2 linked regions of the Algoriphagus sp. Y33 genome follow. The protein of the gene in region 1 interacts with the protein of each later gene in a pairwise test. Links are inferred from orthologs where the notes say so. Each region holds a gene or a part of one and is shown on either strand. Other genes may lie near its edges.

Region 1 (6,415 bases):
TAGGAGCCGAAACTTTGGCTTCAGCATCTTGATTCTTGCTACTTGTTGCTTGTGTCTTTTCTTCTTGACTCTTGGTTCTGAATTCCTGACTCTTGGTTCTAGATTCTTGGCTCTTTTCTGTCTCGCGGAACTCAGAATAATTTCCCGGAAAATCACTGATCTCGCCTTCTCCTTCGAAGACAAACAAATGTTCCACCAAGCGATCCATGAAATACCTATCGTGGGAAACGATGATCAAACAGCCCGGGAAGGTATCCAAAAACTCTTCCAGCGTGTTCAGCGTCATCAAATCCAGGTCATTGGTCGGCTCATCCAGAATTAGGAAGTTTGGATTTTTGATCAGAACCATCAATAGCTGAAGTCTTCTACGCTCTCCTCCACTGAGTTTGGCGATTGGCGTATGCTGTTGCTTTGGGGGAAAGCCAAATTGAGTCAGAAACTGGGATATGGTAATCGTAGCACCACCGGCGATCGTCACCACTTCTGCGACTTCCTTTACAATGTCAATCAGACGCTTTTCCTCATCAAAACTCCCTTCTTCCTGCTTGTAGTAACCAAAAGCTGTAGTCTGCCCGATAGCAACGGTTCCGGAATCAGGGGCAAGCTGACCCGTGATCATATTGAGGAAAGTAGTCTTTCCGGCACCATTTGGGCCTACTATTCCGATCCTGTCTTTCTTCTTAAAGGTGTAGGAGAAATCATTGACGATGGGCTTGTCTCCAAAAGACTTTTGGAGCTTGTCGATTTCTATAATCTTATTACCAAGCCGCTGAGTAGTTACAGTCAACTGAATATCACGTTCTTCACGCTTTTGGGAGGCTTTTTCTTTGGTATCTTCGAAAGCATCCACGCGGTATTTTGCCTTGGTGCTTCTTGCTTTTGGCTGACGACGGATCCAATCCAGTTCCTTTTTGTATAGGCTTTTGGCTTTTTCGAGTTCTATATCTTCGATCTCCATTCGCTCCTCTTTCTTGTCAAGGAAGTAACCATAGTTCCCTTGGTAGCGATGTATTTTTCCCTGATCGAGTTCTAGGATTTCGTTGGTTACTTTTTCCAGGAAATAGCGGTCGTGAGTGACCATAAAAAGTGCAAGGTTGGCTTTCGCCAAATAGTCTTCCAGCCATTCAATGGTTTCCAGATCAAGGTGGTTGGTCGGCTCATCAAGTAGCAACAAATCAGGTTTTTCCAGAATCGCTTTTGCCAAGGCAACCCGCTTACGCTGCCCGCCGGAAAGTGTCCCTACAGGAAGATCTGTATCATGAAGCCCCAGTTTGCCGAGCACTTCTTTCACCTGATATTCAAAATCCCAAGCCTGGAACGCGTCCATTTTCTCAAACAATACCGACATCTTATCAGAATTATCAATGCCCCGCTCTGCTTCCAGCATGGCTTTGTGATAGTCTTCGATCACCTTGAGCACTTCAGAATTGCTTTGATCGAAAATGGTCTGGTAAATACTCATTGTCCCCTCAAAGACCGGGTTTTGGTGCACATAGGCCACTTTCACCTGTTGATTGGTTCCAACTTGACCTGTGTCAGGAATCTCCAAGCCCATGATTATTTTCATCAGGGTAGACTTGCCTGCGCCGTTGATGCCTACAAGGGCGATTTTCTGGCCTTGGGAAATGCCAAAAGAGATATTGGAAAAAAGCTTGCGCTCACCGAACGCTTTACTGAGATTTTCGACCGAAAGGTAATTCATGCCGCAAAAGTAAGGAAAAGGCAGGCAAGAAATGCTTTAATTCAAATGAGCTTCTTAAATGCACAAGTAATTATTTCATGTTTTACGATGACCAGCTCAATTTGAATAAAAATACGGCACGTGGAAGGAATGAGCAGAATTAGATGGTTTTGGACATTTTTGAGCCAAATCACTCTATGGAAGTCCATTAGTTAGAGATTTTCAATCACCATGCTGGTGGTTCTTGAGTTTTAAAATAGTTAAATCTCCATCCTACTCCAGAAAGGCTTACCTTTGTACTTTAGAAACAGAAGAAAGGTCATTTCGAAGCTTCAATGAAACCAATACAGTTTGGTCATTCATCAATTCCTCCTTATTCTTTTGAAAAAAATCATGGATGTTATCTGGCTCGATTTCTACCTTTTCCCCAGCAAATTTATTAGCATAGTCATTATAAAAATCAATAGAATTAATACTATAAATCACTTGATCATTGTAGTATGTCCATGGGATATTTCTGATCCGCATTTCATCTATATCGTTTTCAAAACCAGAAACTTGGGACAAAATATTGAATTCTTTATCTAATAAGATAAAATGTATGCCCTTATTATATTGGTATAAAGACATAAAATATAAATCTCCCAATGCAGTAAACATTGAAATGTGTTCCACTAGCTGATTTTCCCTGATGAAATTTTGGTAAGTATCTCTATCAACACTATTTAATCTAATAAAATCCAATTCATTTACACCCTGTAACCCTAAATCAAATTCCAAACGCTGTTTGAATTTTAACTTCTCGTCGAAAAAAACAACTTGGCTTGTATAAGGAATAGGAAAAACAAATCCTCCCTCAAAACCGGGACTGAAACCATTACGGACCCCAAACTGAAATTTGTCGAACCCTAGTCTGATTTCGATTGCTTCTTCAATAAGTTCCTTTCCCTCAAATACTAGAAAATTGTAATCTGATCCGTCCCTAATATTGTTCATAAAAAACAAGGTTCTTCCACTTCTCGCAATAAATGAAGAGGCATTTTTTGGAATTTTTTCCTCTGTTAATAGTGATTGGACAGTGTCAAATGACACTATCTTCCTCAGACTTCTATCTAAAATTAAAAGAGTGTCTTCCCTAACCTGAAAAACTTCCACTTGTTGGTATTCTCCTGGTCCTTGACCGTTGGCTTTAAATATAAAATCAATATTTCCAAATCTGTCAAACCTGTGTACATTGCTGTTAAAATAATCTTGTACGTAAATAAACTTGTCATTTATATGAATTTGATAGGGCTCTACCAAAGGATTAGCATCATCACTTTTTAATAAAGTATAACTTATCCCTTTGAATATGTCCGATAACTTCTGTTGGGTGGAATTGTCCAAATCAATTTTTATCACTCTCTCATTTACAATACTTTTTTTGGAGGATTGCTTACATGACAAAAGAGTAAAAAAAACAAGAAAGTAAAGTATAGTTGTTTTGCCCATTATTCTGTGTTATAGCTGCCTGTCTTCCACAGGCAGCTTACCTAATTACCCTATTGTTCCAACTTCATCGCAATGCTTTTGACCTGATACATCACAAGTTTGGGAGCCATCAAATCTACAGCGTGTTACACTTCCCCCTCCAGTGCAATCAATCGTTTGTATCCAATAACTTCCACTTGCTGGAGTCTGTGTAATTGGAGTGAATGATAAAGTCATCATGCCAACGATTCCTATTCCTAAAATTACTTTTTTCGTGGTTTTAAAATTTCAATTTTTTAACTACCTCTTGGCCAAGAGCGACTAACCGACTGATTAGCTAGCCGTAACATATTATTATTATTTCAATCCAAATCTTTAAAACGAAAAAATCGTCAGTTCACTAAAAACACCCTGTATAGGGTATGCAAAATCGGACACTTTATAATTATTCCCAGAACCCATGGAAATTACCTAATTAGAATTTCACCAAATTCTACTTTCAAGTCGAAATTCCTTGATTCTAAAATCTTGGCTCTCGTATCTTGATGCTTTTCTCTAGCTACTTGCTAGTCTGAAAAGTCTTACCTTTGTGCTATGGAAGCAATTCAGAAAAAAGACATCCGTAAGCTATCCCTTTCCCAGTTGGAAGAATTCTTTTTGGCTCATGGGGAAAAGAAATTCCGCGCCAAACAGGTATATGAATGGCTGTGGAATAAGTCTCTGAAGAACTTTGATGAGATGAGCAATATCTCGCTGAGTACACGGGAAATGCTCAAAGCGCATTTTGAGATCAACCATATCCGTGTGGATCTGATGCAGCATTCCTCTGATGGGACGATCAAGAATGCGGTAAAGCTCTATGATAACAAGATCGTAGAGTCAGTTCTGATACCCACGACAAAGCGGATTACTGCCTGTGTTTCCTCTCAGGTGGGTTGCAGCCTGGATTGTAATTTCTGCGCCACGGCACGATTGAAGCGCATGCGTAACCTGAACCCAGACGAGATCTACGATCAGGTGGTGGCGATCAAAGATGAAGCGGAAACCTATTTTCAGCGTCCACTGACCAATATTGTTTTTATGGGAATGGGAGAACCGCTCCTGAACTATGCCAATGTGCTGGAAGCAATAGATAAGATCACCTCACCCGAAGGGCTGGGAATGGCACCCCGAAGAATCACTGTTTCTACCGTAGGCGTGACTAAAATGATCCGTAAACTCGCAGATGATGAAGTTCGCTTCAACTTGGCGGTATCGCTTCACTCAGCCATCAATGAAACCCGTTCACGCTTGATGCCTATCAACGACAGTAATCCCGTGGAAGAACTGGGGGAATCTCTAAAATACTGGTACGAAAAGACCAAACGGAAAGTCACCTACGAATATGTGATTTGGGATGGGATCAATGACGACGAGAGACATGCCCGTGCGCTGGCAAAATTCTGCAAGATCATCCCTTCCAAAGTCAATCTGATCCAATATAATCCAATAGACGAGGGAGAATTCCGACAGGCTAAGCAAGAAGCCGTGGACATGTATGTACGGGTATTGGAGTCACAGGGAATCATAGCCAAAGTAAGAAAATCCCGTGGCCAGGATATCGATGCAGCCTGTGGACAATTGGCCAATAAAAACGAAGTGGCTGAACTGAATACCGCCTGAGATTTGCTTTCTTCGCTAAAGCCATCTAACTACTAATCTATTTTAAAAACATACGTTATGAACAAGGCTTTACTGATTTTTTGGACAGTTTTTATGCCCTCTTTTGTCACTGCAGCTCAAACCCAGGAACAGGGAAATGCACGGTTTCATGGCTATGGAACCTATGGTTTGAGGTACCATAACTTCGGAGTCGGTGCTGGAATAGAATATTTCTTTGTAGACAAATTCGCCCTGATGCCCAGTTATACGTTTGTCTTTCCGCAGGTGGGAAAGGAAAGTAACCTCAGTGCCGATTTGCGGTATTATGTTTCAGAAGGACCTTCCCAGCTTTATTTTATGGCAGGATATAGTCAGACTTGGGTAGATACCCAGCCGGATGGAGCAGGTACGAGAAGAAACCAAAAAGGAGCTAATATGGGTGTGGGAGCGTATGTACGCGTGACGGAGTTTATTGGCCTAAGTACTGAGTTTCGCTTCCAAAGCCCTTTTCCAAGAGAAGTCGGATTTAGAGTTGGGTTGGCAATTCCATTGTAAGTGAGTAGCAAGTATCAAGATGTAAGATATTAGATTCTAGAACCTAGAGCCTAGAAACTATGTGATAGAATAATAAGCCACATTCACTATTCGTCCTAATCAATGATCAAGCTTGGCTGTGACCTTTGCGTTTTCTTTGTGCTCTTTGCGGCTAAAATTCTACTTTTTCGAAAACTCAAACAGCTTCCGTTTCTCTTCCTTATTCAGTGCTTCGTAACCTCTGTCGGCGATTTTGTCCAGTATCTTATCTATTTCCTCTTGGGTTGCCTCACCGGAATTAACGGGTGTAGAAGTAGATTTAGAAGACTTCTTGAAAGAGGAAAATCCACCCCCACTGGTGGTTTTTGCTTTACGGTAGGAGACTTTTACATTGCTTTTTCTCCCGGAGAAAAGATCCTCGAAAAAAATCCCAACCTTCTGCACAGGCACTCCCCAATCATTTCCTTTACGGAGCTGAATGATGTAGAGATAACCAAGCAATGCTCCTCCCAAGTGTGCCAGTTCTCCGCCTGCATTAGCACCTACAGAATTGGCAAATGATAGAATCACATAGAAGATCGCAATATATTTGATCTTTACCGGCCCTAGTAGTAATAGGAAGAATGTAGTATTAGGACTGAGGGTAGCTGCTCCTACCACGATAGCAAATACTCCTGCACTCGCTCCAAGCATCAGGGAACTATTGATAGACTGACTGAAATAAGGAGCCAAATTGTATATCAGTACATAAAAAAGTGCTCCAGCCAAACCTCCAAGAATGTAGAGATTGGCTAGCTTTCTACTTCCCAGAAACTGATGAATCAGCTGTCCAAACCAGAAGAGGAAAAGCATGTTAAAGAGAATATGGAATATTCCCTCATGCAAAAACATGTAGGTAAAAATACTCCATGGCTGTGTACCGAGTCTCGGTAAAGCAGCAGGCATCATCAGATATGAAAGCGCGGTGGTGTACAAATCACCCAATCCACCGATAGTCATAAACACCCGAAAGATCAGCACAACGAAAAACACCAAAAGATTAATGGCAATCAGCTTGTAAAGGCTATTGTCACTGTGCTTAAAAGCATT
Region 2 (6,395 bases), 910 kb from region 1 along the record:
AACAATGCCGCCCAGACAGTCCGAAGACCAAGCGGTTTCTATCAGCATTTGATGGAAAACGAATCCTTGTCCCGGTCTGATCTTTCTTCGGCTTCGCAAAAACTACTTTCCGATCACCATGCTTGCCTTCAAGAGATCCGCATTCTGAGCCAGGAATTTGCCGAAGGAGAGAACAAAAACCTGCCTGTATCCTGGCATGGAAAGCAATTGGGAATTGGACTTACTTCCTCTGCCAAGCTCACACAAATCCCCTATAGCATTGACGATTCTTTAAGTTCTGAAGAAATTTTTCCACTCGGAAAACTCGATGCAGACCTTCAGCAAGTGGACTTACGAAAAACCAACAGCTGGAGGCTGAAACTGGGAGAAATCCACACCAACGAAATGCTGGAAGTACAGTTGGTTAATTCTGTTGCACCTTTTGTGCTTTGCAATCGCCTAGTGAACATTATGAAGAAAGACTGTACGGGCAAAAAGCACATCATCAATGTCTCGGCAATGGAAGGGAAATTCCATCAGTTTCATAAGGAAGCCAGACACCCCCATACCAACATGGCCAAGGCCGCATTGAATATGATGACACTGACTTCTGCAGCTGAATTACCTAAATTTGGGATTTACACCAATGCTGTGGATACAGGCTGGGTAACTGATGAGGATCCTGTGGAACTTGCTAAACGAAAGCAAGAATTGCACGACTTCCAGCCCCCACTGGATATAGTCGATGTAGCAGCCCGGGTGCTGGATCCACTCTTTGATGGGATTAATACGGGAAAACACTGGAATGGCAAGTTTCTGAAGGACTATAAGCCTACTAGCTGGTAGACAGGTGTTATTATCTCCCGCCATGGCGCAAAATAGCAACTTAGTCCAGCTTCTGGAGAAGCAGGACAACTATGAAAAGCGCTCACAGTGAAGATGGAGATTACCGCAGAGAGTACGGTTAATGAACCACCCCCATTCTAAAAAAGGCTGAAAGCCCTAAATACCCTCAGGGTTGGGTTATGTTGAAATTCAATTGTCTCCAAAAGCTCTGAATGAGAGAAATAAAACATGCATCCCCATACCTGACACCTTATGCTCAGAATTTTATCCTATCGTAAAATTGAAAAATATTAGCATTTGCACAGAAATAGGTAAACTCTATTCTATGATCTCTATGTGGCTATACGGTTACAAAAATCTAGTCCTGCTTTTGGAAAAGTAGGACAACCATTGAGTTTTTACCTTCAATCTATCTCTATCTGCCTCACCACTTCCTTGATAATTTCGGCCATCATAGGCTCTGCTTTAGCGGCAGCTGCAAGTACAGCTGCGATGGTAACAGGTTCAATTTTGCCTTCTACACCTAAGTCGGTGATCGCAGAAATCCCAAAAACCTCTATCTCCATTTGCCTAGCTACAATCACTTCAGGCACAGTACTCATTCCCACAGCATCAGCTCCGATACCCCGTAGATACTTGTATTCTGCGGGAGTTTCCAGATTTGGCCCCTGCACTCCCACATAAACCCCCGTATGCACCCGGAAATTATTTTCTTTTGCAAATCCAAGCGCAATTGCAATCAAATTTGCGGAATAAGCATCGCTCATGTCCGGAAATCTCGGTCCAAACTCATTGTAATGCTTCCCTCGAAGAGGGCTTTCGGGAAACAAATCGATTTGATCACGGATCAACATCACATCCCCTACTTCCTGATCAGGATTGAGCCCTCCGGAGGCATTTGAGACGAGTAAGGTTTTCACCCCGAGCTGCTTCATGACACGGATGGGAAAAGTAACTTGCTGCATAGAATAGCCTTCATAGTAATGAAACCTTCCTTTCATCGCCATGACCTTTTTGCCTGACAGTTCCCCGAAAATCAATTTCCCTGAATGACTTTCTACTGTAGCCAGTGGGAAATGGGGGATATTAACATATTCAATTTCTTTCTCAATGGTGATCTGATCTCCCAAATGTCCAAGCCCTGTTCCAAGAATGATAGCGATTGACACATCACTGGTATATTGCGAACGAATAAACGAAGCTGCTTCTGAGATTTGAGTTAGGTAGTTCATAGAGATTAATTTGCCAGCCCTAAATATATAAATTACCGAGCATCTTCGAACTTTTGCAGAGCCAAGAATGTAGTTCTTTCATAAAAAACAAAAAAATGATCAAGATAATCGTAGGAACCAACCGCAAAAATTCTGTTTCCAAAACCATCGCTGAGCTCTATCAAAGCATTTTAAAGGAAAGAGGGGTGCAATCCGAAATCTTGGAATTGGAAAATTTACCTGGAGATTTTGTTGAGAACGCCTTGTATGAAAATAACGGGAAACATGAATTGTATAACGAGTTTCACGATCAGTTGGTTAATGGGAAAAAGTTTGTTTTCATTGTGCCTGAATACAACGGTTCTTTCCCGGGAATACTAAAAACTTTCATCGACGGGATGACTTATCCTAATACATTTAGGAATAAAAAATGTGCTCTAGTGGGCATTTCTTCCGGAATAGGCGGCGGTGGCATCGCAATGAGCCACCTTACCGACATCTTCCATTATCTGGGAATGCATGTCCTCGCTCTTAAGCCAAAACTGGCTAAAATAGAGCAAAATATGTCAGATAACCTGCTCACCAACAGGTTGTACTTGGACTTGCTGCAAACCCAGGCAGACATGCTACTTGATTTTTAGGACTTAGTCCACATTATCATGCAGGAATCTATTATTTCCTAGAATCTCATTGTCATCGCTCAAGTTGTACTTGCTGATGCTTGGCTCAGAGCTATGCTGAGGTTCGTTTAACACGACATTTTTGCGCTGATAGGCAGGCACTTCCATTTTCTCTTTCAATTCTTCAGGAGTTGGATTGAATGCACGGTTGCCTTTTAGCTTTTCGAAACGCTCATGTGCTCTTTGAATAGCTTTTTGTTTCATTTGCTCATAGTAATCATTTGCAAAAGCCGGAGAGGCAGGCTCTTCTTTTTTAGTTTCTTCCACAGTTTTCTTTTCTTCCTCTTCCTCAAAAAGATCGTGTACAATTTTCTCCTGAGCAGGCTTTGGCGCTTCAGCTTTCACTTCTTCCTTAGGCTTCATGAAAGTAAATAGGCTTTCTTTCTTAGGAGACGGCATAGGCGTTTCTACAGACTCCTTCTTTGGAGTTTCAGTTGTCGGCTTCACTTCAGCCGCAGAAGTTGGTGAAGGAGTTGAAGTTTTTGGCATAGAGAACACGAAAGTCGATCCGTTTGCAACCGGCTCTTCCCTTACTTTCTCAGATTTTCCTGAATCCAAATTGATCACAGTTTTCTCCTCTTCCACTTCTTGCACAGTGCTAGGCGCAGGAACAGGAATTGTCACAGCCTTTGGCGCTTCTACTTTCTTTCCTGTTCCTTCAAGTCGATCCATCTCAAAACCTGTAGCAATCACTGTCACGCGTATAGCTTTGCCCAGTTCTGCGTCGATACCTTGGCCGAAGATCACTTCTGCATTGTCACCCGCTTTTTCTTGGATATATTCAGTGATTTCGCTCAATTCGTCCATAGACAATTCCTCGTCTTCTCCGGACATGATAGAAAGCAAGATCTTCTCAGCTCCTTTGATGTCCACATTGTTTAGCAAGGGAGAAGAGATGGCAGCACCTGCAGCACGGATCGCACGTCCCTCGCCTTCCTCAGTGGAAGAACCCATCACAGCTGCACCTGCATCTTTCATTACCGTCTTCACATCTTCAAAATCCACGTTGACATCCTGATGAACAGTGATGATCTCAGCGATAGATCTGGCAGCAGTAGATAGAATATCATCTGCTTTGCTGAAGGCAGTTCTTATAGCAAGATTGCCATAGATCTCTCTTAGCTTGTCATTCAAAATCACCAGTACAGTATCGCAATTTTCCCGTAATGCTTCAATACCGGCCTGGGCAACATTCATTTTCTTTCTTCCTTCGAACATGAATGGCGCGGTCACAATACCCACTGTCAGGATATTAAGTTCTTTCGCAATTCTAGCAACTACGGGAGCTGCACCTGTACCGGTACCTCCACCCATTCCGGCAGTGATAAATACCATTTTCGTATTATCAGCCAATAGCTCACGGATCTCATCCTCTGATTCTATGGCTGCATTCCTTCCTTGCTCAGGATTGGCACCGGCACCTAGACCTTCGGTCAAATTGGCACCAAGCTGCAATCTAAGCGGAACCGGGCTAGATTTAAGCGCTTGGGCATCTGTATTGACTACCACAAACTCCACATCCTTAATCCCTAACCCAAACATGTGGTTCACGGCATTGGAGCCGCCTCCCCCTACACCGATTACTTTAATAATCGACTTGGGGTTTTTCTGTAAATCAAATCTGTAATCTTTCATGTTATCTGACATATTTATATTTATTGGTGAATTTTCTATGGTTGCACTAGTGTTTTTTTAAAAAGGGAAATTGGCAGCAAAGCCAACAATCTCCCCCAATCATAAGCCCTAGTAGTTAATATCGTCGCCGATATCATCACTGAGAATTCCTTTCAGTCTTCCGGCTATTTTATCGAAAATATCTTTTGGACTGATGTCCATTGGTTTTTGTCTTTTAATGGTTCTTCCGTTTGCCGTTCTGTTGGCATAACCTTGATCTCTGTCGTCAAGTGCTTTGAAACCTGCAAGTACAAGACCTACAGAAGTAGCGTACATTGGGCTCTTCACCTCCTCAATTACTGACTTACCCAAATGCTCATTCGGATAGCCAATTCTCGTATCAAGTCCCGTCATGTATTCAAATAGCTGACTGATAAACTGTAATTGTGAGCCCCCCCCTGTCAACACTATTCCACCGGCCAGTTTTTTGTAATGTCCGCTTTGCATAATTTCATTCTGCACGATCTCAATAATCTCTTCCATTCTTGCCTGAATAATTGAAGCTAGGTTTCGGATAGAAATTTCCTTGGGAGCTCTATTTCTCAGACCGGGTATTGATACGATTTCATTGGGATTTGCTTCTTCTGTGATGGCTTTGCCAAACTTGGTCTTCAGTAGTTCAGCCTGATTCTGCATCACCATGCAGCCTTCTTTGATGTCTTTGGTGATGATGTTTCCACCCAAAGGAATCACGGCGGTATGACGGATAATATTCTCATAGAAGATGGCGATGTCTGTGGTTCCGCCCCCTATATCTATCAAACAAACGCCCGCTTCTTTCTCATCATCGCTCAATACAGAAAGTGAACTTGCCAATGGCTCAAGAATTAACTGCTTGGATAGTAATTCTGCACGGCGTACACATCTGTTGATATTGTTGATAGCGGTAGTCTGGGCTGTGATGATATGGAAATCAGCTTCCAGACGAGTGCCGGACATCCCTACAGGATCTTTGATCCCCCCTTCATAATCCACGGTATAATCCTGCGGCATTACGTGAATGATGGTATTGCCCGGAGGAATAAGAATGTTTTCCATTTCGCTGGAAAGTCTCCTTACATCTTCAATGGTGATCTCATCATCCGTAGGCTGGCGCATGATACTGCCACTTTGGATCTTGCTTTGGATATGCTGACCGGCTATACCCACTATGACATCTGCGATATCCACGTTTGCCATTTCGGATGCCTCTTCAACTGCCTTTTCTATTGCATGGACGGTCTTGTCTATATTGGTAACCACACCACGATCAACCCCGTCCGAAACGGCCTTGCCCATACCCAAGACTTCGAGTTTGCCATACTCATTTTTGCGGCCCACGATAACGCAGATCTTGGTTGTCCCAATATCCAGTCCTACTATTAGTTCTTTATTTTCCATATCCAAGCTATTATTCACAGACAATTTGATCCTTAAACCTTACACTTACCCTGTCGTAAGCATTCCAACCCTTGCGGGGTAGTATTTCCTTATAAAAGACCGCTATTCGGTCAAACTTATTTGCTATATCATGCGCATCCCCAAACTCAATAACCTGCCTTCCCACTTGCTGAAAAAGACGGATATTATCCTTGGAATTCACTTCAATCTCGGTTATCTGCGCATTCCAAAATTCATCTGTAATGATGAATTCTATCAAATCCATCAACTCTGGCATATCTGCATTTATATCACCTTTGTCCATAAGCATCTCCGCATAATCCCCTTCAAGAATCAATACTCTACTCGTGTATGAAGTCGAAGTAGGAATCACTTTTCCTTCCGTGGTGATGTATCCATCAGCCCCCATTGGCTGTGCAATTCTTGCAATCGGCTGATGCTGGCTAATCTTCAAATTCAAAATACCTTTCTGCCCGATCATTGCTTCCACAGACTTCACAAAAGGATGTCCAAGCAGCCTAGATTCAATTGCTTTCATCGGCACTTCGCTCAGCATCACACCTGGTTTCAAATCAGGAAATGCCTGAATGAGGATTTTAGTGATTTCAGCATCCTCTACGAAATA

Evidence for each region.
Region 2: the proteins of rlmN (region 1) and ftsZ interact in binary tests that used the Escherichia coli proteins (3 or more experiments, as listed by UniProt). The link is inferred for Algoriphagus sp. Y33 from one-to-one orthologs.

The regions. Positions count from the first base shown.
Region 1 is NZ_CP061947.1:5,121,375-5,127,789, forward strand. What follows is about bases 2,925-5,779. They hold rlmN (23S rRNA (adenine(2503)-C(2))-methyltransferase RlmN), read left to right. Parts: upstream 2,925-3,745; coding sequence 3,746-4,813; downstream 4,814-5,779. Other genes in these bases: ID165_RS20930 (6-bladed beta-propeller), read right to left, coding at 2,925-3,172; ID165_RS20940 (outer membrane beta-barrel protein), read left to right, coding at 4,871-5,347; ID165_RS20945 (rhomboid family intramembrane serine protease), read right to left, coding at 5,507-5,779. Also shown: ID165_RS20925 (ABC-F family ATP-binding cassette domain-containing protein), read right to left, coding at 1-1,702; more of ID165_RS20930, read right to left, coding at 1,970-2,924; more of ID165_RS20945, read right to left, coding at 5,780-6,415.
Region 2 is NZ_CP061947.1:6,031,466-6,037,860, reverse strand. The notes cover bases 2,017-4,851. They hold ftsZ (cell division protein FtsZ), read right to left. Parts: upstream 4,352-4,851; coding sequence 2,681-4,351; downstream 2,017-2,680. Other genes in these bases: ftsA (cell division protein FtsA), read right to left, coding at 4,460-4,851; ID165_RS24910 (NADPH-dependent FMN reductase), read left to right, coding at 2,153-2,677; ID165_RS24915 (purine-nucleoside phosphorylase), read right to left, coding at 2,017-2,057. Outside these bases: ID165_RS24920 (SDR family NAD(P)-dependent oxidoreductase), read left to right, coding at 1-825; more of ID165_RS24915, read right to left, coding at 1,230-2,016; more of ftsA, read right to left, coding at 4,852-5,770; ID165_RS24895 (cell division protein FtsQ/DivIB), read right to left, coding at 5,781-6,395. UniProt on the Escherichia coli protein: Essential cell division protein that forms a contractile ring structure (Z ring) at the future cell division site. The regulation of the ring assembly controls the timing and the location of cell division.